One region of the Psychromicrobium lacuslunae genome, then DNA from elsewhere that is predicted to be linked to it. Evidence: riboswitches for the same ligand, from Rfam matches in the RefSeq annotation. Region 1 holds a riboswitch; the other holds the start of a gene.

Evidence for each region. A riboswitch is a leader RNA that binds a small molecule or an ion and turns the genes downstream of it on or off. The one in region 1 is predicted to bind cyclic di-AMP.
Region 2: it holds a riboswitch for cyclic di-AMP, as region 1 does, so the genes downstream of both, UM93_RS12605 (aggregation-promoting factor C-terminal-like domain-containing protein) here and UM93_RS16345 (M23 family metallopeptidase) in region 1, are expected to answer to the same signal.

What each region holds. Positions count from the first base shown of each region.
Region 1 is NZ_CP011005.1:3,451,651-3,466,955, reverse strand. Features, by position in the region: gene UM93_RS16375 (molybdopterin molybdotransferase MoeA) at 1-944, opposite strand, end outside; gene UM93_RS16370 (DUF6457 domain-containing protein) at 937-1,233, opposite strand; gene mobA (molybdenum cofactor guanylyltransferase) at 1,237-1,863, opposite strand; gene UM93_RS16360 (HNH endonuclease) at 1,847-2,344, opposite strand; gene UM93_RS16355 (NlpC/P60 family protein) at 2,579-3,391, opposite strand; gene UM93_RS16350 (C40 family peptidase) at 3,511-4,281, opposite strand; cyclic di-AMP (ydaO/yuaA leader) riboswitch at 4,284-4,456, opposite strand; gene UM93_RS16345 (M23 family metallopeptidase) at 4,704-5,654, opposite strand; cyclic di-AMP (ydaO/yuaA leader) riboswitch at 5,663-5,846, opposite strand; gene UM93_RS16340 (metal-dependent transcriptional regulator) at 5,935-6,603, opposite strand; gene serC (phosphoserine transaminase) at 6,818-7,945, shown strand; gene UM93_RS18090 (DUF3027 domain-containing protein) at 8,096-8,839, opposite strand; gene UM93_RS16325 (cold-shock protein) at 8,832-9,215, opposite strand; gene UM93_RS16320 (hypothetical protein) at 9,287-9,520, shown strand; gene UM93_RS16315 (helicase-associated domain-containing protein) at 9,550-11,901, shown strand; gene UM93_RS16310 (DNA repair helicase XPB) at 11,898-13,553, shown strand; gene UM93_RS16305 (response regulator transcription factor) at 13,626-14,336, shown strand; gene UM93_RS16300 (sensor histidine kinase) at 14,339-15,305, shown strand, end outside.
Region 2 is NZ_CP011005.1:2,681,960-2,697,264, reverse strand. Features, by position in the region: gene UM93_RS12635 (acyltransferase family protein) at 1-456, opposite strand, end outside; gene UM93_RS17715 (hypothetical protein) at 644-1,276, shown strand; gene UM93_RS12620 (response regulator transcription factor) at 1,269-1,970, shown strand; gene UM93_RS12615 (sensor histidine kinase) at 1,967-3,193, shown strand; gene UM93_RS12610 (hypothetical protein) at 3,258-3,962, shown strand; gene UM93_RS12605 (aggregation-promoting factor C-terminal-like domain-containing protein) at 3,979-4,704, opposite strand; cyclic di-AMP (ydaO/yuaA leader) riboswitch at 4,708-4,851, opposite strand; gene UM93_RS17835 (MarR family winged helix-turn-helix transcriptional regulator) at 5,004-5,429, shown strand; gene UM93_RS12595 (MFS transporter) at 5,430-6,674, shown strand; gene UM93_RS12590 (sensor histidine kinase) at 6,698-8,194, opposite strand; gene UM93_RS12585 (response regulator transcription factor) at 8,191-8,934, opposite strand; gene UM93_RS12580 (winged helix-turn-helix domain-containing protein) at 9,707-10,528, shown strand; gene UM93_RS12575 (SixA phosphatase family protein) at 10,601-11,119, shown strand; gene UM93_RS12570 (LysR family transcriptional regulator) at 11,202-12,119, opposite strand; gene UM93_RS12565 (EamA family transporter) at 12,177-13,175, shown strand; gene UM93_RS12560 (TetR/AcrR family transcriptional regulator) at 13,195-13,806, opposite strand; gene UM93_RS12555 (YhgE/Pip domain-containing protein) at 13,803-15,305, opposite strand, start outside.

The sequences.
Region 1 (15,305 bases):
TCGGCCAGCGTCAACAAGGCCATGAAGGCGGCCAACGGGTTTCCCGGCAAACCCACTAAGTATCGTGGACCGGAGCCAGCGCCGTTGGCCGGTAGCGTCGCCAGGATGCTGGGCCCTCCCGGACGCATTGCCACCCCGTCAATCAGCAATTCTCCGCCCAGCTGGCTGATCGCGGTGTGCAGATGGTCAGCGCTTGAACTACCGGTACCACCGGTGGTGATCAGCACGGTGGCCTCGGACTTCTCCAGGGCCTCGGTGGTCTCGAGCAGATCATCACTAAGTCGTCGCTGACCGAGCACGGTACCCCCGAGAGATTCCAGCACAGCAGCCAATTGTGGGCTAAAAACATCACGCACCTGGCCGACTTCTGGGATGCCGTGCCCAATGACTTCGTCTCCGGTGAAGAACAACTCGACTCGCGGTCGGCCGCTGACTCGCAGCACATCTGCTCCAGCCAAAGCGGCGAGCGCTAAAGCCGGTGGGCTTAATTCGGTGCCCACCGGCAGCAGGAGTTCGCCCGCGGACGCTTCCTGACCGCTACGACGAATGTGCTGACCACTGCGTGGTTCACCGGGCTTAGCTTCAGGGCTCAGGTTCAGCACCGGTAACCCTTCCTGGTCGGTCGTCACCAGACCGCTCTCGCTACGCAGCACTGCTTTTGCCCCCAACGGCAAGTTCCCGCCGGTCAGAATAGCACTGGCTTGACCGGGAAAGAGCCGCTCACCGGCCGATACGAAAATCCAAGGCGGACTGCCGTTGACGGCCCAGCCGTCCATCGCAGAAGAGTCGAAATGTGGGATGTCTTGCGCGCTGAACACCGCTTCGCTGAGGACCCGGTTCAGGGCAGCGGCAAGCGGCAAGCTTTCCTCGGCGACGCGGTCCGCACAGTCATAGGCGATCTGACGAGCCACCGCCCATTCGTGTTTCAGATGGATCTCAGCCATTGCGGGCGGCAACCGCTTCCCTGGCCGTTTCGATGGCGGAGCGGAGCGCAAGCTCATCCGAGGCCTGGCCACTGCCGGCGGCTAAGCCTGCGGCGAATCCAGCAATAAAAGTTGTCAACGGGGCAGCCGGTCGGACGATGCCATGAGCGGCTCGACCCGCCAGGCCGAGAATCGCAGCGCTATCGAGCGGGGTGCCGCTAATTTCAAACTTTGCCAGCAGCTCCTTACACCAGTTATCGAGAATTTCTTGCTGGTCTTCAGCCTGCTGCTGCGGACTGCTTTGTTCCACGGCTCACTCCTTGATAATTCCCCAGCGCTGTGCGCTTGGCCAGTCGTCGATGTCCTGGCTCAGCTGGTCCGGCGCCAATACTCTGGCTAGCTCAAGCCTAGCAAGCACCGCACGAAGCGATGGCGCTTTCGAGTCCGGGCCTGTTCCCTGAGACTCGTGGTGGCAGGCTGCGCTCAGAGCAGCCCGACCGTAAAGACCAAATAATGGTTGGTCGTAACCCGCTGAATCAATCAGGATTGCGCCGTCTCGGGCTGTCCGAGCGTCGAACAGCAGCCGCAGTCCCGCCGAAACCTCAACCAAGTCACTGGCAAGGAGTAAAACTCTTTCCTGCTGTACGCCCTGCAAACCTGCGGAAACGGCTGCCACCGGCCCGGCGAAGCTTGGTTCTTCGCGTGCCCAGCTCAGTCGTGAAGAACTGTGCGATTCAGGGATCGCCCGGACTAGTTGTTCTCGGTCGCCGACCACGACGATGCGCTCAGGCGCGGGATGAAGCAACTCAAGTTCGCCTAACAGCGCCGCCAGCAGTGATGAACCATTTCTGATCAAAGCGGGTTTGAGCACTCCACCCATCCTGCTGCCCCTGCCACCGGCCAACAGGATGGCGGCAAAGGGCTCAGGCAGCGAATTCACTGAGGAAGGGATCCCATTCCGGTGTGGGCTTCTCCAGTTCACGGATCTGCCATTGACCACCACGAGGCGGACGTGGGGTGAGGCGTAGCTGCCAGTTCATTTCGGCAGGGGTGTGATCGCTCTTAAGGTTATTGCACCGTAGACAACAAGCCACCAGATTCTCCCAGCTGTGCGCGCCACCTCGGGACTTGGGCTGGATGTGATCAATGGTGCTGGCGGCTTTTCCGCAATAACCACAGCGGTGATTATCGCGACGTAACACCCCGCGCCGGCTGACCGGTGTGGCCCGGTCATAAGGTAGCCGGATGTATCGATTCAGCAGGATCACCGATGGCCGTCCGAGAATCTCCTGCGCCCCGACGACTGGTTCATCGCCTTCAGCTAAAACAGAAGCTTTCCCAGCCAGCACAAGGATCAGCGCCCGGCGGAACGTGACAACCGCTAGGGGTTCGTAACCAGCATTCAGAACAAGAGTACGCATCGGCGTTGTCCCTCTTCGCTGACCTGGAGTCATTCGGCGGAGCCGGCTGCCCTGCCGCAGCCCCAGATCTTGAACTCAAGATAAGCCTAGGCGGAACAGCCCAGAATCAACGAATTCAATACCGCCGTGGCGGGGTGTGTCGAGAAGAATTCACCCGGCAGAAACCTTCTGGAGAGACAAAGCACCCGCACCGATGATCGGTGCGGGTGCTTTGAAGTGTCTGTTAAGCGGAGCTTAGTGACCGATAGCGATGAAGACCGGTCCGCTACCCACGTGAGCGGAGAAGACTGCAGTGGTGTAGCCATTCCAGCCGCCGTGCACAGCCTGACCATTGCCAACGTAAACAGCAATGTGAGCCTGGCCGCCACCGCCATTTGCGTAGTAGATCAAATCGCCGGGCTGAGCTTCGGATTCGCTGATGGTGCGACCCAAGGAGAGGTAGCCAGCCGGCCAGCCGTGGTAGAAAATACCAGCAGCAGCGAGCGAGTTACTTGCCAGCGCGGTGCAGTCCTGAGCGACGCCCAGCTGAGCATAAGCGGCGGCAGCGATGGTGGCGCCAATGCCACTCTTCTGGCTTGCCGGCTTAGCAGCCGCAGCTTGCGTGGTCTTGCTTTCCTGAGTGGCGGCCGGAGTAGCTACCGGAGCAGCCTGAGCTGCGGGCTGGCTTGCCGCGGTCTGGGCAACCGGTTCAGCGACCGGAGCCGTGGTGTTACTCTCAACCTTGACAACCGGCACGACTGCAGCCGGAGCAGAGGAGGAAGCCTTCGGGCTCTCAAAGCTGATCTGCACCTTCGAGGAAGCAGTGACGCCCTGGCTAGCAGCCTGAACCTTCAACGTTGAGGTGTTGGTGTCACGCTGAACCTCGCTGGGCTGAGCCGCATTGGCAGCAATCCCGGTGGTCAAGACCAGACCCGAAGCGGCGGCGATGACAGCTGCTTGACGGCCGACCCCACCGGCATTGTCACTAACAGCTTTAGCGATCACAGCGATCGAACTGGTCTTCGTGGCCTCGGCGCGGTGCCGGGCGATCCCTTCACGATTGCTCATCGGTCTCTCTTTCAATTCCTCATTGGTTACGGATGCGATGTTGTTGCGTTCACTACGTGGAGTTTTTGTCTGCGAGCCCCACACCCGCGTTCACAGCTAAGTCAAAAAGTTTTGGGCCGCTACGGCATGGTGTAGAACACCGCGGAACCGACAGCGTTGACAGCGGTCAGCTGAGTTCCGTCGGAAGGATTCAAAGCACCAATCTCCATGCCGTTTCCAACGTAGATGGCCACGTGGGAGCCGCCGTTCTGGACGACCAGATCGCCGGGCTTAGGCGTCGAGGTCTGCACCATCACACCCCACTGATTAGTGCGCGGGATTGAGATACCAGCCTGGGCGTAGGCCCACTGGACGAATCCGGAGCAGTCCCAGCCGGTCACCGGGCTGGTGCCGCCGTAAACGTAAGCATGACCGATACCAGCATAGGCGCTAGCGGCAACTCCCGAGAGGTTGCCGGAGACGGCTGGCGCCTTGGCAGTCTCGGCCTTTGCTTCAGCCTGAGGGGTTTGAGTGGTCTGGCTTGCCGTAGCAGGCTTGCTGGCAGCGGGAGCAACTGGCTCGACCTTTTCTGCCTGGGCTGCGACTTCATTGACCTCGACGGTGGAGGTGGCAGCTGCCTGTTCGAACTTTAGATTGAGATTCTTGGCCGCCGAGACGGTCTGTGCGACATCGCTCGTGGTCCGAGTCGCGTCTTGCGCGGCGGTGGAGTCGGCGTTGGCCGCGAGTGCCGGTAGGCCGATGCTGGTCACTAGACCAGTTGCTACCGCAACTACCGCTGCTTGCCGACCAAAGCTGCCAGCGTTTGAAGATACCGCTTTAGAGATATTTCCGAGACGGTTGTTGCTGACCTTGGCCGCGCGGTGGCGACCGATAGATGCCTTTGAAGACACGTTTGACCTCTCCCAAAGCCTGCGAGGTAAGCTGTCGGATTCGGATGGGAGTCACCCGGCCGCTTTAGATTCTGAACCTAAGTTCTCGAACTTCAGCGGCTTCACCCCAAGGACTTCTAAGAAGCCCGTATGTGGTTCCCCCGTCTCTGCCAGACGAATGTTGCGAACGGACCTCAGAGTAATGGCAGAGTTAGGCTAGCTACCCCGAGAGCGCCAGACTCCTATCAAGCTTGGCGCAGGAACAACGCTACAGCAGGTTCGCGAGAATGTCACATTCTGATCACGGAAAAGTGATCTGGACGGCAACTCTGTGACCTTTTAGTAATTACTCCACTGTCGAGTCTTGCGCTGACCGGGGGTTTTAGTAGCCATCCCGCGCAAAAAACGGAGATAAATCAGAACCTGTGAAACTAGAAGTTTTGTTACAGCCAGCCCATTGGGTCAACAGTTTTGTCGTTAATCATCACTTCGAAATGCAGGTGGCAACCGGTTGAGGCACCGGTCGTCCCACTGAGCGCGACCTTGTCACCGCGCTCCACTTTCTGCCCCACCTTGACCAACAATGAGCTGTTGTGGTTATAGCTAGTGGACAGGCCATTGCCATGATCGACAACCACCCGGTTGCCGCCTCCGCCTGAATGCCAGCCGGCGAAGGTCACAGTGCCGCCAGCAGCAGCATAAACATCTGTGCCGCAAGCAATCGCAAAGTCTTGACCGGTATGCAACTCGCCCATCGCGCCGGTCAGCGGGTTCACTCGATATCCGAACGGAGAACTTGGTACTAGCTTCGTCAAGGGCGCGGAAAGACTACCCTTAGCGGCTGCGGGAGCCACTTTCGCAGCTGAGACGCTCAAGGCCTGGTGCAGCTTGCCGTCGGGGTCCATGCTGCTAGTCGAATTCGGCCGACTGAAGCTCAGTTCGACGCCGGGGTCGGCGCTGACTGGCCCGGAACCGCTCTGCGCCATCGGCGTGGTCGAAGATGCCGGAGCGATACTGGCGCCAGCGCTAGGAATCAGCACGGCGAGCGCTAAGGAGGCCGCTGCCAGCCCAATGCCGGTGCGTTGCAGAACTTTTGGGGAGGTCAGTGAAGTCAGCGAAGTCAGCGAACTCCGTTGGGTAGCCACTGCGGCGGCACGACGACGACCCCGCTCGGCAGGCGCTGCCGGCAGGGCGGCGAAAAGCTCCGGACGTGCAACCTCGACTCGTTGCCGAGCGCGCCGCGCAGCGTCGCGGGGCCGCAAAGGCAGGGGCACGGGAGTAGCCATCGAAATATCCGTCGAGGCGTCGGGCAGCGCACTGCGCTGACGAACAGCATCATTGAGTGGTTGCACAGCGCTACGCCGACCGTGACGTGGGAGTCCTGATTCGCTCAAGGAGACTTTCTTCCTCTCTCAACACTTGCGAGGTTAGCTGTCGGATTCGGATTAGAGAGCAATCCGGTCCCTGGGCGCGATGGCAGAGCCATCTTGACCAAGAACTTCACCCCAAGACTGTCCAGATGGACAGCCGGTTTTGGTTCCCCCGTCCTTGCCTGTATTGCTAAAGGTCCGCAGCCAGAGGCAAGGCTCAGTGCTGGCTGGGACGCCGCCAAGATCACGACGACAAGATGCAACTATACGTCATCTCGACGCTTTATAACAGTTCGTTATATAGCTAATCGATGGCGACAAAGACATGAACCGCGACTTCCGGCGGCAGCTCCAAGGCCCCTTCAACACCCGGTACCCGCACCGAAATGTACTCGCCCACCTGCTCAAGGGAGATCTCTACCCCCGGCTTTAAGCCAGCCTCCTCGAATTGGCCGAGCAGTTCAGGATCCACCTGAATACGCTCTGATAGCCTGCCGATGACCACCTTGGACTCCGGCTGGTATTGCTCCATCGCTGAAACCATGTTGACTACGCCCTCGGTGAATTCCCGAGCCTTGTGTCCACCAAAGGATTCCAGGCCAGGAATCGGGTTACCGTACGGCGAATCCTCTGGCTTACCTAGCAGCTCGAAGAGGCGCTCCTCAACCTGCTCACTCATCACGTGCTCCCAGCGACAAGCTTCCTCATGCACATAGGCCCAGTCGAGCTTGATCACATCGGAAAGCAGCCGCTCCGCCAGTCGGTGCTTACGCATCACGCTGGTTGCCCGCTCCCGGCCCAACTGGGTTAGCTCAAGGTGCCGATCCCCGGAAACCACTACCAGGCCGTCGCGCTCCATCCTGGCAATTGTCTGCGAGACCGTCGGGCCAGAGTGATGTAACCGCTCGGCAATTCGCGCCCGCAACGGCACAATCAGTTCTTCTTCAAGCTCCAGAATGGCCTTGAGATACATCTCAGTAGTATCAACCAGATCAGCAGTCACCTGAATATCGCCCCTCGCGTCACGTCATACACTCAAAAACCTGTCTCTAACTTAGCCTGCCTGACTAGTCCCTGAAAATCCTCGCCGACCAGTAGATGGCAGAATAAAGACAGCCATCTATCCAACGCCGAGCTGGCTCCGTTTATTCGGGGCCCATCAGGCCTGCAGTTTTTGGAGACCAGTCGTGACAGAATCCTCAGCATTCCCGCGCATTCCCGCCGATCTATTGCCCGAAGATGGTCGTTTCGGTGCCGGTCCGTCAAAGACTCGGCCTGCTCAGCTGGCTGCCCTGGTTGCCGCAGACCGTACCATTTTAGGCACCTCGCACCGACAGTCGCCGGTGAAGAATCTGGTCGGCAGCATCCGTTCCGGGCTCGCTGATTTCTTCCAGGCCCCGGACGGCTACGAAGTGGTCTTGGGCGTTGGCGGTTCGACCGCTTTCTGGGACGTGGCAAGCTTCGGCCTGGTAGAGCGTAAGGCTCAACACCTCAGCTTTGGCGAGTTCGGCTCGAAATTCGCCGCCGCTACCAACAAGGCACCGTTTTTGGACGCTTCCTCGATCATCAACTCCGAACCGGGAAGCTGCCCGCAGCCGGTCGCTGAACCAGGGGTTGATGTCTACGCCTGGCCACACAACGAAACCTCCACCGGGGTAGCCGCCAAAGTAGCCCGAGTAGCCGGCGATGAGGGCGCACTCACCCTCATTGACGCCACCTCAGCGGCTGGCGGTTTAGCTGTGGATATTGCCGAAACCGACGTTTATTACTTTGCCCCGCAGAAGAATTTCGCCTCCGACGGCGGGCTCTGGCTTGGCTTGTTCTCCCCCGCCGCGCTGGAGCGAGCGGCTCGAATCGAGCAAAGCGAACGTTGGATTCCGGACTTTTTGAATCTACAAACGGCCATTGATAATTCACGGCTCAACCAGACCTATAACACCCCTTCGTTGAGCACCCTGGTAACGCTTAACGAGCAGGTTCGCTGGCTCAATGAGCAGGGCGGCTTGGAGTTCGCGAGCGCTCGAACCGCGGACTCCGCGTCCCGCATCTATGCTTGGGCGGAAGCCTCGGCTCTGGCAACCCCCTTTGTGAGCAATCCGGCTGACCGTTCGAATGTGATCGCGACCATTGATTTCGACGACTCGGTGGATGCGGCTGCCATCGCTGCGACATTGCGTGCGAACGGCATTGTCGATGTCGAGCCTTATCGGAAACTGGGGCGTAACCAGCTGCGTATCGCTACCTTCGTCTCGATCGAACCGTCCGACGTCACGGCGCTCACCCGGTGCATCGATTTCGTGATTGAGAACAGCTAAGTCGCTCCTCGCTAACGCTGTCGCATCCCCCCACTCCCAACGAGTGGCGAGATCTGGGGCTTAATATCCGGTTTTAAGCCCCAGATCTCGACAGTCGGCTCTCGACACTCGGCGAGAAGCACACGAGGCGAGGGCACCCCCCTGAGAGTCTTAGGACTCGGTGGGCGTCTCGGTTTCCTTGACCTTTTTCTTAGCCGTGCCGCGGGTCGCCCGCTTAGGCTTCTCGCTCGCGGCTGCCTCGGTCTCAGCTTCGACAGCTGAGCTGGCACGGCTAGCGCGACGACGCTTCGGTGGCAACTGAGCAGTTACTTCACCCTCAGCAACTAGCTTCTGTTCAGTTTCCAGCGACTCCTCCTGCACCGTGACAGTTGAGGCTGGGACAGTTGAGGTTGTGTCCGCTGAGGCTGGGTCGCTCGGCTGGTCTGCGTCGACCAAGCCAGCATCGGCGTCGGCTCCAGCGTCTGTTTCGGAAGCTTCGTTGTGAGGAGCCGATTCCTCCACTAATTCCTCGGCCAATTCTGCGGCGTCCTCCGGGCGCACCCGCTCTGACCATGGCAACCACTCGGGTGCCAAAACCGAGTCATCAGTAGGCAGCAGACCGACCTCGCTGACCGTGACCAGCTTCGCCCGCGGAGCACGCGCCAACACAGCGAACCACTGCCAACCCTGGTAACCGGGTTTAGTGCACTCGAAAAGATGAGTGGCTACCCGCTCACCTTCGCTACGCACCGCTAGGTGAGCCCCCAGCTGCTCGGGCTTAGCAATAGAAAGGATCTGTTGCCTCGCCACCTCGACGGCAGCCGCCAGCACGGTGTCGGGCTTACCGATCCGCCAAACTGGCACACCATGACGCCGGGCCGGTTTGCTAGCCGCTGCCTTGGCTTGCTCAGGCATCGAGGTCATTGGCCACGGCACGCAAAACCGCGGCAACCTTCGAACCGCTGGCCTTGTCTGGATATTTGCCCTTTTGCAGGCCGTTCGCGGTATGTTCAAGCAGCTTGATGAGATCCTCGACGATCACTGCCATATCCCCGGCCGACTTCCGCGCGGCCTTAGCGACCGATGGCGGAGCGTCCAAGATCCGGACGCTCAACGCCTGCGCGCCCTTTTTGCCATCGGCGACGCCGAACTCCATCCGGGTACCAACCTTGACTTCGCTCACCCCGGCGGGCAGCGCGTTGGCATGCAGAAACACCTCTTGACCGTCATCGGACGCCAAGAAACCAAAACCTTTGTCGTTATCGAACCACTTCACCTTGCCGGTGGGCACGTTGTTACCTCTTCATACTCAATAGTTTGTCTTTATAGATTAGCTGCTTTGTACGCTGTTAGCGTTAAGCCATGATGCAGAGCCGCCCCAACTCAGCCGAACCCTGGTGGCGGCTGGTCAATTTCCTAGCCCTGCTACTCGCCGTACTGGGAATCGGCACCCTGGCGTACTTGGTGTTGGTCAGATTGAGTGGTGGGCAGACTTGGTCCGGCCTGAATTGGCTGCCGATGACCAGCCTGCCGCTGGCCTTTATCCTGCTAGCGATTTCCATCCTGCACGCGGTACGACGCCGCCGCCAGCTATAGCTCCGAACGCTTCGGGTAACTTTAGAGGGATGTCCTCTATTCGAGCCCTGAGCGAAGAACTCGCCGGTCGCAGTGACGCTGCGCTGCGAGAGCTCTTCCTCGCCCGGCCAGATTTGGTGCAGCCCTCGGTGCCGGATTTCGCTGCTCTCGCGGCGCGCGGCTGTGCCAGAATCAGCGTGCAACGGGCTCTCGACGGACTAACCAAACCACAATTGCAGGCTCTCGAGGCTTTACTGGTGGCGGCTGACCAGCTTTCGGGAGGTTCAATTGACAGCCAGCAGCTCAGCGGGCTGATTGAGGGCAGCAGCAAAAGTGGAGTGCAGAAGATTCTGCGTGAGCTAAATAATCTGGCACTAATCTACCGGCTGGGAGCTGGCTTCCTGCCGGTGAGTAGCCTCTACCAGGTGATCGGCGCGCATCCAGCTGGCCTCGGCCGCAGCTACCAGGAGCTCGCCCGAGTGGCAACCGACTGGTTCGAGCGAGCCGCCCGGCGCTTAGCTCCTGCTGAGCTGGAACCGCCCACACGGAAAACACCGGCTGAGATCTTAGCCGCACGTTTCGACCAGCCGCACTGGTGGCCCGAGTTGCTGAGCCGGGCCCCCGAACACACCACTGCCGTGCTGGCGAAGTTCGACCAAGGGCCACTCGGGATTATGCCGAAGAACCCAGGCGGCAGCTCAGCCAATGCGGCTCTGGAGTTTCTCTTAGCCGAAGGCATCCTGGTTGCCTTAGACGCTGAGCATGTCGAGCTGCCCAGGGAAGCGGGCATTGCTCAGCGCGGCGGGCATATTCTGACCGGCTTCTCGCTCCGAGCTGAGTCTGCGCCGCAACGAGCGGTAAGCGCGAGTCGACGAGACAATGCCGCGCTCGGCGCCATCGCCGAGTTGTTAAGGGAGGTTACCGCTCTCCAGGAAGCCATCTCAGCTCAACCGCTAGCCACCCTGCGCAGCGGCGGAATCGGCATCCGTGCGCTGCGACCGCTGGGACAATCGCTCAATATCGAGCTCTCCCGAGTCTCACTGCTAGTAGAGCTAGCGGCTGCGGCTGGACTCATTTTCCTGGACGCCGACACCTCAACCTGGCTAGTAGCAGCCGACCGCTGGCCAGCTCAGCGCGCTCAGCAATGGCTGCTACTGAGCGCCGCCTGGTGGCGCCTGGACCGCGCCCCCGGTTTAATCGGTCAGCCGATGCCCGGCGGCCAAGGAACCATCAACACCCTGGCTGCCGAAGCGCGCAGAGCCGATGCCCCGCGGCTGCGCTCCTTACTGCTACATACCCTGCAGACCTTGACTGAGACCGCCGATCAGCAACCGAGCACGGTCGACGCCGCGCTGCTCTTCGCCCAGGCCCGCTGGCAACGGCCGCGGCTGTGGCGCCGAACGGGCAAACTTGCCGCTGGCATGATGGCCGAGGCCGAGCTACTAGGCTTGCTCGGCGATGGAGCGCTCACCGATTTCGGCAGATTGTTCATTGACGATCAGCCAGCCGCTGCAATGCAAGCCCTCGAGGCAGAACTCCCGGCGGCGGTGACAAATATTTTGTTGCAGGCCGATCTCACCGGCATCGCCCCTGGCTACCTGGATCCTGCGCTGAGCACTGAGCTCTCGCTGATCGCCGAACGGGAAGGGCACGGACCCGCCACCACCTACCGATTCTCGGCGGCCAGTTTGCGTCGCGCTTTCGACGCTGGGCGCAGCCCGCAAGCCGTCATTGATTTCCTTTCCGCGCACAGCAGCACAGCAATTCCGCAGCCCCTGGAATATCTGATCAATGACACCGCACAAAGGCACGGCACACTGCAGATCGATGCGGCCGCCAGCATGCTACGAAGTTCGGATGATCTACTGATCGCCACCCTGCTCCATGAGCCAAGCCTCGCCAATCTGCGGTTTAGCCAGTTAGCGCCGGGGATCGTGAGTAGCAGCGCCAGCCCCCTTGAATTAGCCAACGCCTTAAAGAGTCTCGGGCACTCGCCCGCTCTTGGGGAGCTCGCGGCAGGGAACCCCACGACTCGACGACGCAGCCCCACGCCGATGATCGAACTCGACGGCCGAGAGCGAGCCGCTGAAACCGAAACCGATTTCGACGCCCAGCTAGCAGTACTGCGTAGTAAGCCTTCAGGAGTTCCCAACAATTCCGCGGTAGGTTCTCAGCTGAGCATCGAAACACTGCGCGAGGCTATTCGAACCCACCGCTCCGTCGAACTCACAGTTGTCGACGGCACCGGGAATCCCGAGCGGCTAGAACTTGTTCCACTGTCGGTCAACAATGGCCGGGTGCGAGTCTTCGACGCTCGTCACGATAGCGAGCGAGTGATCTCAATCCATCGAATTGTCGATGTGGATCTGATCCCGAAACCCACCAGTAGGGAGAGAACATGACAGACGGTCCGCTGATCGTGCAAAGCGATAAGACGGTGCTGCTGGAGGTCGATCATCCTGACGCCACCGAGGCCAGACACGCCATTGCCGCCTTTGCTGAACTGGAACGGGCACCTGAGCATGTGCACACTTACCGGCTCACCCCGCTCGGTCTGTGGAACGCTCGGGCCGCGGGATTGGATGCCGAACAGGTCCTAGACACCCTGCTGAAGTTCTCCCGGTTCCCGGTACCTCATTCCTTGCTGCTGGATATTGAAGAGACCATGAGCCGATATGGCCGACTGCGCTTAGAGAAGGACCCGGTGCACGGCCTGGTGCTGAGAACTGATGATTTTCCGGTGTTGGAGGAAGTCATCCGAGCCAAGAAGATCGGCGATCTGCTGGGCCCTCGGATCGATCCAATGACCGTAGTGGTGCACTCCTCCCAGCGTGGCGCGCTCAAGCAGTTATTGCTGAAAATCGGCTGGCCAGCCGAGGACCTGGCCGGTTACGTCGACGGCACCCCGCACCTGATTGCGCTAAACGAATCCACCGAGCCGGGTGGCTGGTCGTTACGACCGTACCAGCGACTCGCCACCGAGAATTTCTGGGCGGGTGGCTCAGGCGTCGTGGTGCTACCTTGCGGCGCAGGTAAAACCTTGGTCGGTGCAGCGGCGATGGCGACCAGCAGCACCACCACCCTGATCCTGGTGACCAATACGCTCTCCGCTCGGCAATGGCGGGATGAGCTACTCAAACGGACCTCGCTCACCGAAGGCGAAATCGGAGAGTACTCCGGACAGGTCAAAGAGGTCCGCCCGGTCACTATTGCCACCTATCAGGTGCTGACCACGAAACGTGGCGGCTTGTACCCGCACCTCGAGTTGCTGGACGCCAACGACTGGGGCTTGATTGTCTATGACGAAGTGCACCTGCTGCCGGCCCCGATCTTTAGAATGACAGCCGACTTGCAGGCTCGACGCCGGCTTGGCCTGACCGCCACCCTGGTGCGAGAGGACGGCAGGGAAGGTGAAGTCTTCTCCTTGATCGGGCCTAAACGCTACGACGCACCGTGGAAAGATATCGAGGCACAGGGCTATATTGCCCCGGCGGACTGCGTCGAAGTCCGAGTGGATCTGCCCAAGGACGAACGACTCGCCTACGCGATGGCAGACGATGCAGATAAGTACCGGCTCTGCTCAACCAGCGAGACGAAAACCGACGTGGTTGAGCAATTGGTCAAACTCCATCGAGATGACCAGTTGCTGGTGATCGGTCAGTACATCGACCAGCTCGATGAGATCGGCGAGCGCATTGACGCCCCGGTGATCAAGGGGAGCACCCCGGTGAAGGAAAGACAACGACTCTTCGATGCCTTCCGGCAAGGCGAAGTTCACACCTTAGTGGTGTCCAAGGTCGCCAACTTCTCCATTGACCTGCCCGAGGCTTCGGTAGCTATTCAGGTCTCCGGATCTTTCGGTTCCCGGCAGGAAGAAGCCCAGCGATTGGGCCGCCTGCTGCGCCCCAAAGCCGATGGACGCTCGGCCAGGTTCTATACCTTGGTCGCCAGGGACACCATGGATCAAGAGTTCGCCGCCCGACGGCAACGCTTCTTGGCCGAGCAGGGTTATGCCTATCGCATTATGGACGCTAAAGACGTCGGCGAGGCATAGATACAGCCTTCACAACGAAAACCAACATGCCACATTCAGGAAACTCCCAGCGAATTCAGGCATTATAGGGAGGTGAATAAGAATGAACCTGAGGCACAATTGCTGGTGGTCGACGATGAGCCGAATATTCGTGAGCTGCTCTCGACCTCGCTCCGCTTCGCTGGCTTTAGCGTGGTCGCCGCTGGCAATGGCAAGGAAGCCCTTGCCGCCGCTGAGGAACACAATCCTGATCTAGCGGTGCTTGACGTGATGCTGCCGGATATGGACGGCTTCACCGTGACTCGAAGATTACGCGCCTCCGGGAAGCATTTCCCGGTTCTGTTCTTGACGGCTCGCGACGATACCGATGACAAGGTCACCGGGCTCACGGTAGGCGGCGACGACTATGTCACCAAACCCTTTAGCCTCGATGAAGTGGTCGCTAGGATCCGCGCAGTGCTGCGACGCACTCGCCCCCGCGATGACGATGATGCCATCATTCAGGTCGAGGATTTGGAGCTGGATGATGACGCCCATGAGGTTCGCCGCGGCAATAACACCATTGAACTCTCCCCCACCGAATTCAAGCTGCTGCGCTACCTGATGCTGAACCCTAACCGGGTGCTCTCCAAGACACAGATCTTGGATCATGTCTGGGAGTACGACTTCAACGGCGACGCTTCGATCGTGGAATCGTATATTTCTTATTTGCGCCGCAAGGTCGATGCGGATTCCGAGCTACCCGCGCTGATTCAGACTAAGCGCGGCGTGGGCTATGTGCTGCGCACCTCCGAAAAACGGTAGTCTTGCCACGATTCTGGCGGCGTCCCTCGCTGCGCACTCAACTCGTCACCCTGATCAGCGCTCTTTTGGCATTAGCGCTGATCACTATGGGGTTGATTCTTTATTCGGTGGTGCAGAAGGCCTTCTTGGATCAGATGGACGCCAAGCTCAAGGTCTATACCAATATCGCCAACACCGGCTTCACCAGGATCACCGATCGGGATACTTACTACCAGATCGTGAGCGCCCAAGGTCAGATTGTCAACCAATCGGAACCCGGAGCACCGACTCCGAGTTACAAGATCTACACCATGGAGGAAGCGGCCGCGATCAATGCGAAACCCTTTGAGGGCAAGGGGCGCTACGATGACACGAAATGGCGAATGATGATTATCTCGCCACTAGAAATCCGCGGTGACTCTGGCTCAAATCTGGGTCGTGGGTACGTACTAATAGCCATTACCTACGACAACTATGATGAGTCCTTGAACCGGGTGGCCATGGTGATTCTGCTGGTCGGCTTGATCGTTGTGGTGATTGGCACCAGCGTTGCCTATTTGACTGTTACGCGTTCCTTCAAGCCCCTGGTGAGAGTGGAGAAGACCGCCGCCACCATTGCCGCTGGCGATCTTTCGCAGCGCGTTCAGATTCAAAACCCCGCCACCGAAATCGGCAAGCTCTCCGAATCGCTCAACACCATGTTGGCGCATATCGAAGTCGCCTTTGACGCGCGCACCGAATCCGAGCGCCGAATGCGCCGCTTCATCGCTGATGCTTCTCACGAATTGCGCACGCCGCTGGTGACCATCCGTGGTTTTTCGGAGCTCTACCGACACGGCGCACTCTCCAGTAAGGACGATGTCGGCACCGCAATGGGCCGAATCGAAAGCGAAGCCAAACGAATGGGCGCTCTGGTAGAGGATCTGCTGATGCTGGCCCGGCTCGATGAACAACGCGACCGCGAGGTCAAGCCCATCGATCTACTCATCC
Region 2 (15,305 bases), 770 kb from region 1:
TGACCAGAGATGTTGCAGCAGAGGTGGCTCGGCGGTGTCAAAGTAGCCTTGACCGGAGATTGCATACCACCAGTTGCTACTGAAGCTCAGAGCTGAGAGGCTCTGCGGCAGCAGTCTGCTGCCCGCCGCCCCGCCTACCAGAGCAGCCAGCAACAGTGCGACAGGGAGCATGAGCAGCAGCGGAGGCAAGATCCGGCGAGCCCTCTTGAGCCAGAAAACCTTGAGCACCGGTTTGCCGGAGGCACGTCGATTAAGCAGACTGCCGGTGATGAAATAGCCGCTGAGTACAAAGAACAGATCGACGCCGAGATAGCCGCCGGGAATCTGTTGAGGAAACAGATGAAACGCTACGACAGCCGTCACCGCCAGACCGCGTAGGCCGTCAAGGGCGAAGATTCGTCGAGCCGGGACGGCATCGTGGCGGGCGCGGGGCACAGAGGTCGGCGGAAGAGTCACTCCTCCAAAGTGCCGCTACCCGATCACAATGTGATGTGGGCTGTATTTCACTTGTCCGTCAAAAAACTTGCGGGATAGTGAATAGATTCTTACCCGAAAGTCATCGCTCTGTGAAGATAATGTGATGTTGGGCTGGCTAACTGAAGGTTGGCCCAATAATCGGGCGAACTATTGAGGGGTGAGACCGATGAGAAGTCGAAGTCTGCTTTATGTTGCCCTGTGCAGCGCTTTGATGTTGCTCGGAATCACTGCATGTTCGGCGGAGGGAAGCGGTCTGACGGTGGTCAGCTCTGGAGCTGTCGCCACTGTCTCTGCCACCCCGGTTCCGTTCTCCGCTAACTCTTCGGCACCGCCCTCGGTTGATGCCAAATCAACGGAGGCAGTGCGCGGCGCGCTCAGCCAGGAATCGGCGGTCAAGACGTTACCTAAGGACGTTGCCGATGAGGTGCTCAAGTCAATGCGGCGTTGTCCTTATTGCCTAATGCTCACCGGCAGCACGATTATTGACGGCGATACCTATCAGCTGGTCAAAATCATTTCCGGCGCTGACTCGGTGGGTTACGCGGCCTTCGTGCTGCGCTATCAACCCGACGGGAAGGCGACGGTTGTGCTGGCCTTAGCTGGCACCGGGATATCGTTGACAGTCGGTGCGAACGACACCTTGGTGGCACAGGAAGCGATCTATTTGCCTAACGACGCGATGTGTTGCGCCTCAGGTCAGTCGGTGACGATTTACCGGTATCACGGATCTCAATTCATCGCCGGGGAAAAGTTCAGCAAACTGAACGCCAGTACGCAAGGGAGTCAGCACAGTGACTGAAGACCGTTCCGCAGGCCAAGTCGTTCTTGTCGAGGACGATCCGGTCATCCGCGAGGCAACCATTATGGGCCTGCAGCGCTTCGGCTATTCGGTAACTAGTTATGCGGACGGCCTGCAAGCGCTCGACGCCGTCTTGGCGCAGCCACCGGAGGTGCTGCTGCTCGACGTCATGTTGCCCGGGCTCAACGGGGTTTCGATCTGCCGCAAAGTTCGCGAGAAGTTCCTGATCCCGATCATTATGCTCTCGGCGCGAGACGATGCCATTGACGTGGTGCAAGGCTTGGAAGCGGGTGCCGACGATTACGTGGCTAAGCCCTTTGACCTTGAGGTATTGCATGCCCGGATCCAAAGCGTGCAACGACGCCAGGGGCAGCAAGCTAGTTCGGCCGAGGTGCGGCCGCCCAATGCCGTGCAACGAGGCAGTCTGCTAATCGACCTGGACCGGATGCGGGTCAGCCGGGCTGGTGAGCCACTGACCCTGACCAGCACCGAGTTCAAGATCCTGATTGCGCTCGCCACAGAAGAGGGCATTGTGCTCAGCCGATCCAAAATCACTCGGGAGGTCTGGGGCTACGATTGGGCCGGCGACCAACGCTTGGTGGATGTGCACATCCAGCGGTTGCGGGCAAAACTAGGCGAGGGCTTGATCGAGACGGTGCGTGGCTTCGGTTACCGGTTGGTCGAAGAGCCGTGAAACTTCGATGGAAGCTGTTGCTGACCATCGCCGGCACGGTGCTCTTCGCCCTTTTACTGTCAGGTCTGCTGATCCGAGCCTTGGTGAGCAGCAGTGAAAACGACCGGATGCGCAGCAGCATCCTGAACCAACTCAACGATGCCCAGGCGATAATGGTCAGCAGCGGGATCCGGTCCTTGGGCGCGACAATAGACAGTCCCGACCTGCCAGCAGATCTCGCCAGCCAGGCTAAGGCCGGGTACACTGCGATCTACTGGCCTGAAGGAGCCTCGGAGATCTGGGCTGCTAAACCAATCGTTCTGGGCAGCTATCAAGCGGTGATTGCGGTGCGCTCAGATGTTTCAGCGTCCGTGACCATTGTGCAGAATGTCGATCGCGCATTGTGGATTGGCGGTGTCGCCTCGGTATTGGCTGCCAGCGCAATCGCGGTCTTCACTAGCAGCCGATTGTCTCGCCGACTGGTCAGCGGGGCTGCCGCGGCCGAGCGCATCTCCGATGGCCATGCCACTGAGGTATTGGGGGAGATTAGCCAGGGCAAGGACGAGGTAGCTCGCTTTGCTGGTGCCGTCGATCGGATGGCGGCGGAACTGCGACAAAAGGCTGAGGATGAGCAACGTTTTAGCGCCGATCTAGCCCATGAACTGCGAACTCCGCTGACCGGTTTAGTGGCTGCGGCAGCATTATTAGAGGATTCGCGGCCAGCGCAGATGGTTAAGGAGCGCACCGCGCGGCTGCGCAGGCTGGTGGAAGAATTGCTGGAAATCTCGCGTCTGGATGGCGCGCAGCATGAAATTATCCGCGAACCAGCCTCGATTCGAATCCTGCTGGACGACGTCAGTGCTGAGCTCGCCGCAGCAGATTTGGCTCAATCCATCACCGTACTGTTCGCTGCTGATGCCGAGGAGATGATCCTGGATACTGACGAGCGGCGGCTCTCCAGGGTGCTGCTCAATTTGCTCCGGAATGCGGCCGAACATGGCCAGCCGCCGATTCAGCTGACCGTGAGCCGGGACGAATTGGCAATTCGCGACCACGGTTTGGGCTATCCGCAGAGCATTATCGACAACGGTCCTTCGCGGTTTAAAAGCGAAGGTGGTTGGGGGCTCGGCCTGTTAATAGCAATCAGGCAGGCCGAAGTCTTGGGTTACCGGTTGAGCTTTGAGAACGCCACCGACGGCGGCGCTATTGCCACCCTGTCTTGGGCGAAGACTGAAACCCATTAGCAACTCGCTAACGGTTCGGTCTCGGCGCGGGCATTGGCCGGAGATTGCACTAGGCTCTAGTGCTATGGACCAGTTTCAGCCGCCAAACAATGCACCGAACCAGCCTCAGCAACCGCAATACGGCCAGCAACCACAGTATGGACAGCAACAGCCCGGGCAGTTTGGGCAGCAGCCGCCTCAGTATGGTCAACAACAGCCCGGCCAGGCACCGCAATACCCGCAGCAACAGTTCCCCGGCTACCCCGGAAACGGTTCGGCGATCTCGCCAATCGCGCCAGTGGAGAAGCCGCAGACGCTGAAGAATGCCGTCATTTTGATGTACGTGGGAGCCGCCTTGAGCGTGATTGGGGGCATCTTCACGCTATTCCAGGTTAATCAGTTGGTAGATATGGCAATTGCTCAGGCTCAGACCCAAAATTCGGGTCTCAGCGGCAGCACCATCGAGTCGGTCAAGTCGATTACCCAGGCGACAACTTATGCCAGCATGATCTTCGGCCTGATCATCGGCACCGGCTTGTGGATTTGGATGGCCTTGGCGAACGGTGCGGGAAAGTCGTGGGCCCGAGTGGTGGCCACTGTATTCGCGGCTATTTCAATTCTGAGTGGGATCTACTCACTGATCGCAAGCTCCATCAGTAAAACCATTTTCGTCAGTAGCCTGATCATCGGCATTATTACGCTACTGGTCTCGATCACCGCTCTGGTGCTGATCTGGCTCAAGCCGTCCAGCGATTACTACAAATTCAAGAGCCAGAAGGTTCTTTACTGAACCTGAGACGAACGGCTCAGTACCATCCGGTGGCCTGGGAATGTCCCCAGGCGCCGCATGGTGAGCCATAACGCTCCTTGATATAACCCAAGCCCCAGGTGATCTGGGTTTTGTAGTTAGTGCGGTAATCGGAGCCGACGCTGGCCATCTTCTCGGCGGGTAGGGACTGTGCGATGCCATAGGCCAGGCTGGAAGGATTCTCAGCCGTGGTCTGCCAGCTGGATTCCTTGGTCCACAAGGAGCTTAGACAGCTCATCTGATCCGGACCCCAACCGAAGTCGGCCAATTTTGTCGCTGCGAAAGCCTGCGCGGCCTCGGGGTCATTTACTGCCTTGATTTGGTTGATGTCGCTGGAGGCGCTGTCTGCGCCCGGCTTGCCGGTACTGGGTGTTTTGGCAGCGGGCTTGGAGCTCGCGGTGACTCGACTGAAAACTAGTTCAGCGTTGGCAGCTGCAGAGACTGTCTCCATTGCTGATTTCTGTGCCACCGGTGTTGAGGCGGGGGTGTCCGGATTCTGCTGCGAGGCACTCACCGAGGCGACTAAGACGCCAGCGATGGCGATAGCGGCTACCTGCTGCACAGGCAGCTTGGAGCTGGCTTCACGGAGCAGGCTAAGAGAGGACTTTTGCGGGGTGGCGCGACGCCGACCGGTAGATTTCCCCGGAACTGAGCGCGACGTCGGAGTGCTGGGCGCGGCATGCCGCGCCCGATCACGACGTGGCTGATCCATGCTCTGAGCCACTGAACTGCCTCTCTTTTGCCTGCGAGGTGAGCTGTCGGATTCGGCTGAGAAGGCCGGCCCTGCGCTGCAGGACTTCACCCCAAGACCGTGCGAACACGGCCAAAAGTGGTTTCCCCGTCTCTGCCATAAGTTCTGACGTCCCTCTTTGAGTGGCAGAGCTCGGCGTCTCGTAGAGAGGTGCACGGTTACTATCGCGCACCTCTCTACGATACCGGCATTACCTAGATAAGTCACATTTAGATAACGGAAGCCCAGTGCTCGCTATTTACTTAGCAAAGGTAATGACTTATGCTAAGTAAATGGAGTCAGGGAGACGAGCGCCGTTAGCGGTTGAGTTGCGGATGGCAGTGATGCGTACCGCTCGGAGACTGCGTACCGAAGCCACTAGCGAGAGCGTCGGGCCCGGCCAATTCAGCGTGTTGTCGATCCTGAGTAATGGTCAGCAGACGCTCAGGCAGTTGGCAGATAAAGAGCATGTGCAGGCGCCGACAATGACTAGAACGGTCAATGCACTAGAGGAATCCGGCTTAGTCAGCAGACGCTCAGACCCTAGTGATGGGCGACAGGTTTTGGTGGAGCTCACCGAGGCTGGCCGCGAAGTGCTGAGGGATACCCGGCAACGTCGCACCGAATGGTTGGAGCGGCGGCTCGCGGGGTTGAGTCCCGCGGAACGCAAGGTGCTGCGTGAAGCAGCACAAATACTGCAAAGAATGAGTGCGAAATAAGTGTTTAGTGCGCTGAAGGTCTTCAACTATCGGCTCTGGGTCTCTGGGGCCCTGGTTTCCAATATTGGTACCTGGATGCAGCGAGTGGCTCAGGACTGGTTGGTCCTGACGGTGCTAACCAATCAGTCCGGCACCGCGGTGGGCATCACCACCGGTCTGCAATTCTTGCCGATCTTGATCCTCGGCCCATGGGCCGGGCTGCTCGGGGATAGATATTCGAAACGTAAGATCCTCTTGATCACGCAATCGGCGATGGGTTTTTGTGCCTTGCTGCTGGGCCTTTTGGTGGTGACAAATACGGTTCAGCTTTGGCATGTTTATCTGCTGGCGCTGCTCCTCGGTATCGGTAGCGCGATTGACGCTCCATCCCGGCAAGCCTTCGTTTCTGAGGTGGTGGAGGCAGGTGACGTGCCCAACGCGGTTGCGTTGAATGCCACCTCCTTTAACCTGGCTAGACTGGCCGGACCCGGACTTGCCGGGTTGCTGATCGCCTGGATCGGCACCGGCCCAGCTTTCTTGATCAATGCCGCGAGTTTCGCCGCTGTCATTCTCTCGCTTGCCAAGATGCGAGTCGCGGAACTTCACCCAGCGGCTCGAGCCCCCAGGGGCAAGGGGCAGATTCGAGAGGGATTGCGCTATATCCGGCAGCGCCCAGATCTGATGATGATTATGATTCTGGTCAGCCTGGTCGCCACCCTGACGATGAACTTCCAGATCACCAATGCGCTGATGGCCACGTCGGTCTTCAAGCTCGGGCCGGGTGAGTACGGGTTGCTCGGTACCGTCATGGCGGTCGGCACACTCTCCGCTGCGCTGTTGGCAGCCCGACGGCAGGGTGTGCGGATGGCCTACGTGGTTGGTGGTGCGCTGGCGACCGGCGCGTTCACCGTATTGGGGGCCTTCGCACCGAACTACTGGTTGTTCGCCCTCGCACTAATTCCGATCGGGCTCTCGGCAATGACCTTCCTCAACGCTTGCAATACCAGCATTCAGCTCACTACAGACCCGGCGATGCGCGGCAGGGTACTCGCGGTGTATATGGCCTTAATGCAAGGGGGCACCCCGATTGGGGCACCGCTGGTCGGCTGGATTGGCACTCTTTTCGGGCCGCGCTGGTCACTTATCGTTGGCGGGGTGGCGGCGCTAGCCGCCGGCAGCGTGGCGCTGCTGGTCCTGAACAAGCGAAATCACACCACGCTACGCAGCCAACTCAGCTCGGTCTTGCCCCACCGTGCTCGCGCCTAAACCCCGGCCGGCTCAGCTAAAGCTCACTGTCCGCGAGGTAGGTCAACCATGAACTCGGTGTTTCCGGGCTGAGAGTTGAGCGTTATTTTGCCGCCATGCGCCTGCACGATGGCATGCACGATAGACAGTCCCAGGCCGGTGGTGCCGTCGTGCCCGGAACGGGCCACATCGACGCGAGAGAAACGGTCGAAGATATCGGCTTGGAATTCCGCTGGGATGCCCGGGCCGTTGTCTCGGACGCTGAGTCGCACGGTGGCTTGGTCGAGGCTACGCAAACCGGTGGTTACCGTGGTGCCAATATCGGTGTGTTTCGCCGCGTTGGAAAGCAAATTAAGCAGAACCTGCCTAATTGCGCCGGCGTCCGCTTTGATGATGAACGGGTCGCTGGAGAGGTCGAGTTGCCAGCGGTGATCGCTGATCGCGACTTTCATGTCATTGACCGTCTCCAGCACCAACTGGGTCATTTCGGTATCGGCTAACTCAAGTGGTTTGCCTTCATCAAGCCGTGCCAGGGTGAGGAGATCCTCAACCATGGCACCCATTCGCTTCGATTGGGATTCCACTCGGGAGAGCGACTTCTCTCCCGAGGGGCTGAGATCCTCGGTCATTCTCAGCATTTCTGTGTAGCCCCGGATTGCGGTCAGCGGGGTGCGCAGTTCGTGGCTGGCGTCGGCGACGAACTGCCGGACCTTGGTCTCGCTGCGCTGCCTGGCCTGCAGCGCCTGCGCGACGTTGTCCAGCATTCGGTTTAGTGCGAATCCCACCGAACCGACCTCGGTATTCGGGTTGGCGGCTGAGCTTGGCACTCGTTCGGCCAGGGTGACTTCGCCTTCGTCAAGCGGAAGCTTGGAAACCTTAGTGGCAACCGCTGAGAGCTGGTTGAGCGGCGCCATCGCGCGACGAATAATCACGGTGCCGACCAAACCCATCGCGATCAAACCGGAGGCGGAGACCAAAATGATGGTCGAGATCAATGCCGCTAGGGTGTCGTGCACCGATTTGCTCAGCAGGCCGGTCAGCACAATCACCCCATCGCTCATCCTGACCGCTACCAGACGGTAGTCGCCAAGAGTCAGCTCTCGGTCGACGAAGCTATCAATTGGTTCGATCGAGGTGAGGTCTCCGGCATCGGAGCTAGGTAAGGCCTTCGCCGAGTTCGTGCTCGCGGAGATCTGCACATTTCCGGCGATGCTACCGTCTTTGACGTAAGCGATGAGGGTGCCTTTATTGGTGCCGGGGATATCAGAAATCGTTGTCACACCATGCTGGTAAGCGGCCGTCACTCGATTCGAGGCATCGACAAGATCGGCATTCAGCCGGTTATTGAGCACTAAGCTCATCGAGGCGTAACAGACCAAGCCGACAATAAAGCAGATCGCGGTGAGTAGTGCCAGGGTGGCCATCACCATTTTGGAACGCAGGCTCCAGTCCGAGAACTTCAGCCATTGCTGAGAGCGGAGTTCTCGCCATTTCTTCGCCTGCGACGCGGTTGACGAATCAACAGGCGCCGCCTTACTCACTGTTCAGCCGGTTTGAGGATGTACCCAGCCCCGCGAACGGTATGGATCATTGCTGGATGATTGGCCTCGATCTTCTTGCGTAGATAGGAGATGTAAAGTTCGACGATATTGACCTGACCGCCGAAGTCGTAGTTCCACACTCGGTCCAAGATCTGGGTCTTGCTGATCACCCGCTTGGGGTTTTCCATCAAATAGCGGAGCAACTCAAATTCTGTGGCGGTCAGCATGATCTCGTCCGAACCGCGCATCACCTGGCGGGTATCGTGGTTAAGCACCAGGTCACCGACCCGGATTTCGGCCGCATCAACCGCCGTCACCCCGGCGCGCTGCACAATCCGATGCAAGCGCAGCAGCACTTCTTCCATGCTGAAAGGCTTAGTGACATAGTCATCTCCACCTGCGGTGAGTCCGGCGACTCGATCCTGCACGGCATCCTTAGCGGTCAGAAAGAGCGCTGGAATATCTGGCGCAAAGCCGCGAATCTTGCCGAGCAACTCGACACCGTCGAAGCCGGGCAGCATGATGTCAAGCACTAAGACGTCGGGGCGGTACTCGCGGGCGATCTTGACCGCACTGCTGCCGTCATGAGCGATTTGGGTGTCCCAACCCGCCATCTGTAGCCCCATTGACATCAGTTCCGCCAGACTTGGCTCGTCGTCGACCACCAAGGCGCGAATCGGCGAGCCGTCAGGGTGGCTCAGTTTCGGCAGGTTCTCGGTGAAGTTTCGTGTAGTAGCCATAATCTAACTTTCTGACAATCCAATATATTTAGCCTCGAAGATTGCTGAAGATTGACTGTGGAAACTGTGAATCTTCAGCCGGTGAGTACCGCCTCGCGGCCCCCATAAGCGTTCCTGAGCCGCAGGCTGAACGGTTGATGACTGAACAGTTCGTTCGCGGCCCTGATGTAGCTCTCAACGATCCGCTGAGCCGAGAGGTGCCCGTTCCGGAGCTTCCAGAAGTTGATGGCAACACCGCATCGCCCGGTAGGCAAGTCGTTCTCAGATTTTGGACATGATGCAAAGTGGAGTTGTTGTGGTCAAGGCGACCAGGAGTTGGGTTTCTCTCAACAAGGCTATTTTTTCCGAATTTATGACTGGTAAATTGGAGTATCAATCGATTATTTCATCCTAAAAAGTCGAAAGCAGGTGAATCTCAGAATTAAGTTCACTCCCCTCCCTGGAAGTGATGTTGCTCACATTGGACTAATTTGTCTCAAAATGTGGACGTTTCAGGACATTATTACTTGCAAGTTTGGATTGTTACGTTGCACACTTCATATGTGAAGATCCACTCAAGCGCATCTGCAGCCGCAGCAACTCGATCCGAAGCACTGCTCGGACGGGATATGTGCTGTTGTCGAATGCAGCCCTAGCCTCTACAACCCAAGAGCTCCAGGCACCGACCAATCTGGTCAGCCCAATGATGGGCAAAACCTCGCAGCATCATCGACGAGGTCAAGCATTCGAGTCGTTACTATCGTCAACGACAATTCACAACGAGGTTAATCACATGTCAATTGCACCCGGATACGTCCATATTTCAGTTCGCAATGCCAATAAGGTCTCCCGGACCGGCATCCCCGGTTTCCCACATAATTCGGCTCCCCGGCCCGTCGGCCAGGCCGAACCGCAACGTCAAGCCCCGCTGCGCGCAGTTCCGCAGCGTGTCAGCCCGCCGGTAACCGCTCCGACCGCCCTGGTGGCTGGTAGCGGTTCGACGGTTCGCCCCGTCGGGCAGGATAACGTCGCTCATGGATTCGTGCTTTATGTCGGCATCGATGAAGAGACCGCGGCCGCTAACGGTACTTCGCTGGCCAAACTGGCGCAGGATATCCGGGCCTACGCCCAGTCCTTGGTGCCGCAAGCGCAGAGCTACGCTGCGGTAGCAATTGCCGCAGCTGATGCGCCGGGTTCATCGCTTGACGTGGTGCGTTCGACTTTCGGCGATCCGACGGTTGCTCCTCGGCAGCGACCCGAGTTGCGGGTCAGCAATGTTCAGGAACCCCGCCCGGCTGGCGTGCTGATCGACCTTGCCCGACGCGAGGTTCACCTCGACGGAGATACCTTGAATCTAACTTTCAAGGAGTTCGAGTTGCTGAATTACCTGGTGGAAAATGGCACTCGGACGGTGGGGCGTGAGGAACTTCTGGACGGCCTCTGGCGGAATGCTGATGAGGTTCCCAATGAGCGCACTATCGATGTTCATATCCGTCGACTTCGCTCTAAATTGGGTCGGCTGGCGAACACCGTGCGTACCGTTCGTGGCGAAGGCTACCGGTTCTACGAGCATCCCGAGGTCATCGTTTGGGCGGCCCCGGAATACTCGATCTAAGCACTAGCCAAGTACCCAGCTAGCGTTGTGACTTCGCGAATAACGCGCGACTAAACAAACTAGACTGGCGCAATGAGCGTCCATCACCTCAAGCGACTGGTTCTGATGAGGCATGCCAAATCTGACTATCCTCGTGGCGTTGCCGATCATGACCGGCCGTTAGCGGCTCGCGGACACGCTGAGGCTCGCCTGGCGGGGCAATGGTTGCTGGCACATAACGTTCCAGACTTCATTCTCTGTTCCTCCGCCCTGAGAGCGCGGCAGAGCTGTACTTGGGTGTGCACGGAGTTGGCTGACTTAGCCCCGACGCCGAAGCTTGAGGACGATCTTTATGACGCTGGAGAGTCGCGGATGCTGGCGCTGATCAATCATCTACCCGAGACTGTCACCTCACTATTGGTGATTTCGCATCTACCGACGGTGCAGGATCTAGGGTTGCGACTGGCATCGAGGGATTCGGATCCGAAAGCCTATATGCAGCTGGCTGAGCGCTATCCCACCTCGTCCCTAGCGGTCTTTGAGACTGCGTCTTCCTGGGCCGAGCTGGACGGTCAGGACGCTGAGCTGCGTCATTTCGTGGTTCCCCGCTAGCCCATCCAGCCAGCGGTTATCCCCACCCCCCCTCCGTCGAGTGTCGAGATGTGGATGGTGTGACCGCGCAGTGGTTGGGGAGTTAGCGGGTGGTGGCGATTTCTTTGAGGGCTGAGACTAGGTGATTGATTGCCGGGCTGGCGCTTAGGCTGCGGCGATAAATGATTTTCACGTCGCGTCGCTGAGCGGGCTCACGCAGTTCAAGTGCCACCACGTTGGCGGGCAACTCGGCGCGACCCAGCCTAGGCACTAGGGCAACTCCGACGCCCAACTCGACCAGGCCGATGTGCGTGCTGAAATCCGGGTCGAAGAGCCTGACCTTCGGCAAGATCCCCATCTCCGAGAACATCCGCATTAATGCCTCGTGGCAGATCATCCCCACCGGTGTCGCCATCCACCACTCATCTAATAGATCTGCTGCGGAAACGCTGCCTCGCTGAGCCAGCGGATGATCACGATGGACCAGCACATCGGCGCGGTCCTGGCAGAGCTCCGTGACCATCAGCTGCTCCGGGATAGGGAGCGGAACCGAGTTCCAATTGTGCACCAATGCCAGATCAGCTTCTCCGCTGGCAACCCGCTGCACCGATTCTTCGGGATCTTCGCCGACTACTCGGAGCTGGATGGCTGAACCTTCCTTTTCGAGTTTCTGGATCAGCGGTCCCACCAGGCCGCGGCAGGCGGTGGAAAACGCACTGATCCGTACCGGACCGCTGGGCTTGCTCGGGTCGGCCAACAGAGTGACTTCAAGTTGTTCAAGTTCTTCCAGGACCCTCCGGCCTTGCTCGGACATGCTCAGGCCTCGCTCGGTCAAGAGCACTCCGCGACCATGTCTCTCCAGCAGCGCGCCGCCGGCCTGCTTCTCCAACTTCTTAATCTGCTGAGAGATTGCCGAAGGGCTGTAGCCCAGCGACTCTGCGGCGCTGATAACCGAACCGTGCTGGGAAACCGCGACCAGAGCGCGCACCGCCATCACATCAATCATGAAGTAAATGTACATGATTATCGGCTAAAACATTTGCTTTTACTTAAATAACTTCTTTGTCAGACTTGAGCTATGCAACTCAAACACGCCCTGCTAGCGATTCTGACCGCCGTGATCTGGGGGGCGAACTTCTTAGCGATCAATGCGACCTTGCAGGATGTGCCACCCTTCTTGTCCCTAGCGTTGCGGTTCCTGCTGGTAATTTTCCCCTGGGTATTTTTCATCAAACCACCCAAGGCAGGGTGGAAAGTTGTGGTGGCAATTGGCTTGACCACTAGCTTGGGTCAGTTCGCCATGCTCTACCTTGGACTGGCACTTGGCATGCCGGTTGGATTGGCGCCGCTGGTGCTGCAAGCCCAGGTGCTCTTTACCGCCTTGATTGCCATGGGTGTGCTCAAGGAGCGGCCCAGCAGGATGCAGCTCATTGGCATTGCGTTGGGCGTGCTGGGCCTGGCCATTGTAGGAGTTGCTCGCGCCCAGGTAGCGCCGATCTTGCCCTTCCTGCTCACCCTGGTGGCAGGTTTCTCCTGGTCAATCGGCAATGTCATCACTCGGATCGCCCAGCGTAATCCTGCTGCCGCGGATCAAAAATCCTCCGGTCTGAGTATGGCAGTGTGGTCAGGAACCGTGGTGCCGGTACCAATGTATCTGCTCTCCCTCTTCATCGAGGGGCCGAATGCCTTGGGTGATACGCTCAGCCACCTGCATTGGCCTGCCATTATTGGCGCGCTCTACACCGCACTGATTTCGACCCTGGTCGGCTATGGGATCTGGAACAGCCTCTTGAGCCGCTACCCGGCCAGTGCGGTCGGACCATTCTCGCTATTGATCCCGGTGGTTGGCATGCTTTCGGCCTGGCTGGTGCTCCATGAGGTGCCAAGCGCGGCGGAGCTATTGGGTGGCACCTTATTGCTCCTTGGTGTTGCTTTCGCGGTGCTGAAGATGCCTCGCCGGCCTTTCCGCGATGCTTTGCGCGGGTCAAAAGCTAAGGACGCTGGGGTGCAGACCGCGAGTCCAGCCACCGCAGCGGGAGTGCCAGCGGGAACCTCGGCGAGCGAAAGGGTAGGATAGTGGGCGCGGTCCAGCCGGCTCAGTCGCGGAGATAGCCGGTCATCACGGTCATCAACGCGGTCAGTGCCTCAGCTTTGCTGCGTTCCGGGTGGAAGACTTGACGGTCCAGCCCGACGATCAGGGTCGCTCCTAAAGTGAGGCCCACCATTGCCTGCGGCTGTACCTCCTCACGGACCGGATGCTCTTGAGCCACCCGGCTCAGAGTGTTCCCGGCGAGCAGGAAAAGCCGTTCCCGCAGCATCACCAGGGTGTCCCGCCAGGCGCTCGGAGTTCGCCATAACTCGGAGACTAGAAGCTGGGTGAAGGATGGATATTCCTCGAAAAAGTCGAGAGTGCTGGAGAGCATTCTCTCCAGGGCTTCAAGCGAGGGCAGGCTCTCGTCGGGGGCGAGCCGTTGCTCTAGCAGGCTAACGCCATACTCCAGCAACTGTGAGATCAATTCGGTCTTGCTGCCGAAGTTGTAATAAACGGTACCCTTGGAGACGCCCGCGGCTGCCGCTATCTCATCTACCGTGACTTCGGCGGGGCCACGCTCGCCAATCAGCTGCATTGACGCGTCGAAAAGCTTCTGCTTGGTGGCGTTGGTGCGCTCCGGTCGCTTGACCGTGGTATCGCTCATTTCGGTGCTCATATCGAAATCTCCGGTTGTAGGGTGCTCAGTGTCCAGATTTTGCGCTTGCGCACCGCAAGCACCGACAGCACTAAGCCGATCAAGGTATAGATCACTAGGCCGATAGCGATCGGACCCAGCGGGGCGAGGTCAGCACCGTAGATCAGGTGCCGCATCCCCTCAACAACGTGCCCCATCGGCAAGATGGTGTGCATGGCATGCAGGGGTTCCGGGGTGGTCTGCCAGGGGAAGGTGCCGCCGGAGGCGACCAGTTGCAATACCAGCAGGATGAGCACCACGAGTTTCCCGGGGGTGCCGAGCAGTGCCACGATGCCCTGAATAAGCGCGGTGAACGCCATTGAGGCGAGTAGTAGGAGGCCGAGGGTGAGGTAGGGATGGACCGGATTCAGTCCCACCCCGAACAACACCACGGTGTACATCACCACGGCCTGGATGACCGAGACAGTCAGGAACGGCAGCCAACCGCCAAGTGCCACCTTCCAGGAAGCGGCATTGGAAGCGAGTGCGCGCTGGGTGAGCGGGCGCATCGCTTGCACCAGCATGAAAGCGCCGATCCAGAGTGCCAGTACCAGGAAGAACGGCGCCAGCCCTGCGCCATAATTGGGGGCCTTGGCTTGGTCTAGATTGTTCACCGCGATGGGGTCGGAGATCACCTTGGAGGCGTTGGCTTTGGCCTCATCATTGGGGTTGGGGATTTGACCGGCGCCCTTGTGTAATTGATCGGCCAGCGTTTTGGCACCGTCGGCGAGCTTGCCAGCTCCGGTGTTCAGCGTGCCGACACCGTCATTCAGAGTTTTCGCCCCGCTGGCTAGTTTATTGGTCCCGGCCAGTGCCTGCTGTTCTGAAGAGGCTAGCGTAGCGGCCCCACTAGCAAGTTGATTCGCGCCGCTGCTGGCCTGGCTAATCGCGCTGCTCAGTGCGGGCGTCGAGGCGGCGAGTTGCGAGGCACCATTGGCCACCGCCTGTGAGCCGGTGGCCAGTTTTTGGATGTCCGCGGCGTCCGCATCGATCTTGCTCTTGACGCCATTGACGTCCTTCTCCAGCGCACTTGAAATTGAGCCCTTCTGTTCAGCCGTGATCACCCCGTCACTGACCAGCTTGTCGAGCGCATTGCCGACGGCGGTGGAAGCTTGGGTGTCCAGCTTGGCCAGGGTGCTGACCGCGGACTGTACTTTTGTGTTCAAGGTGGCATTGCCGGCAGCCACCTGGGCCGCTCCACTGGCGAGCTGTTGCGCCGAATCCGGCAGATTAGCCGTCTTGCTCTGCAACTGATTCAAGCCCGCAGACAGGGTGCCGGCGCCGGTACTGAGCTGATTGGCGCCATTCGCGAGCTGCGCTTGACCGCTGGCTAATTCATTGGCCCCGCTGGAGAGTTCTTGGCTACCGGTCTGTAGCTTCGTGGTGCCGTCGTGTAGTTGCTTGGCTGCGTTAGCAAGCTGGGTCGCCCCGTCGGCCGCCTTGACGATTTGCGCGTGCACCGTGCCATAGCCGGTGAGTAG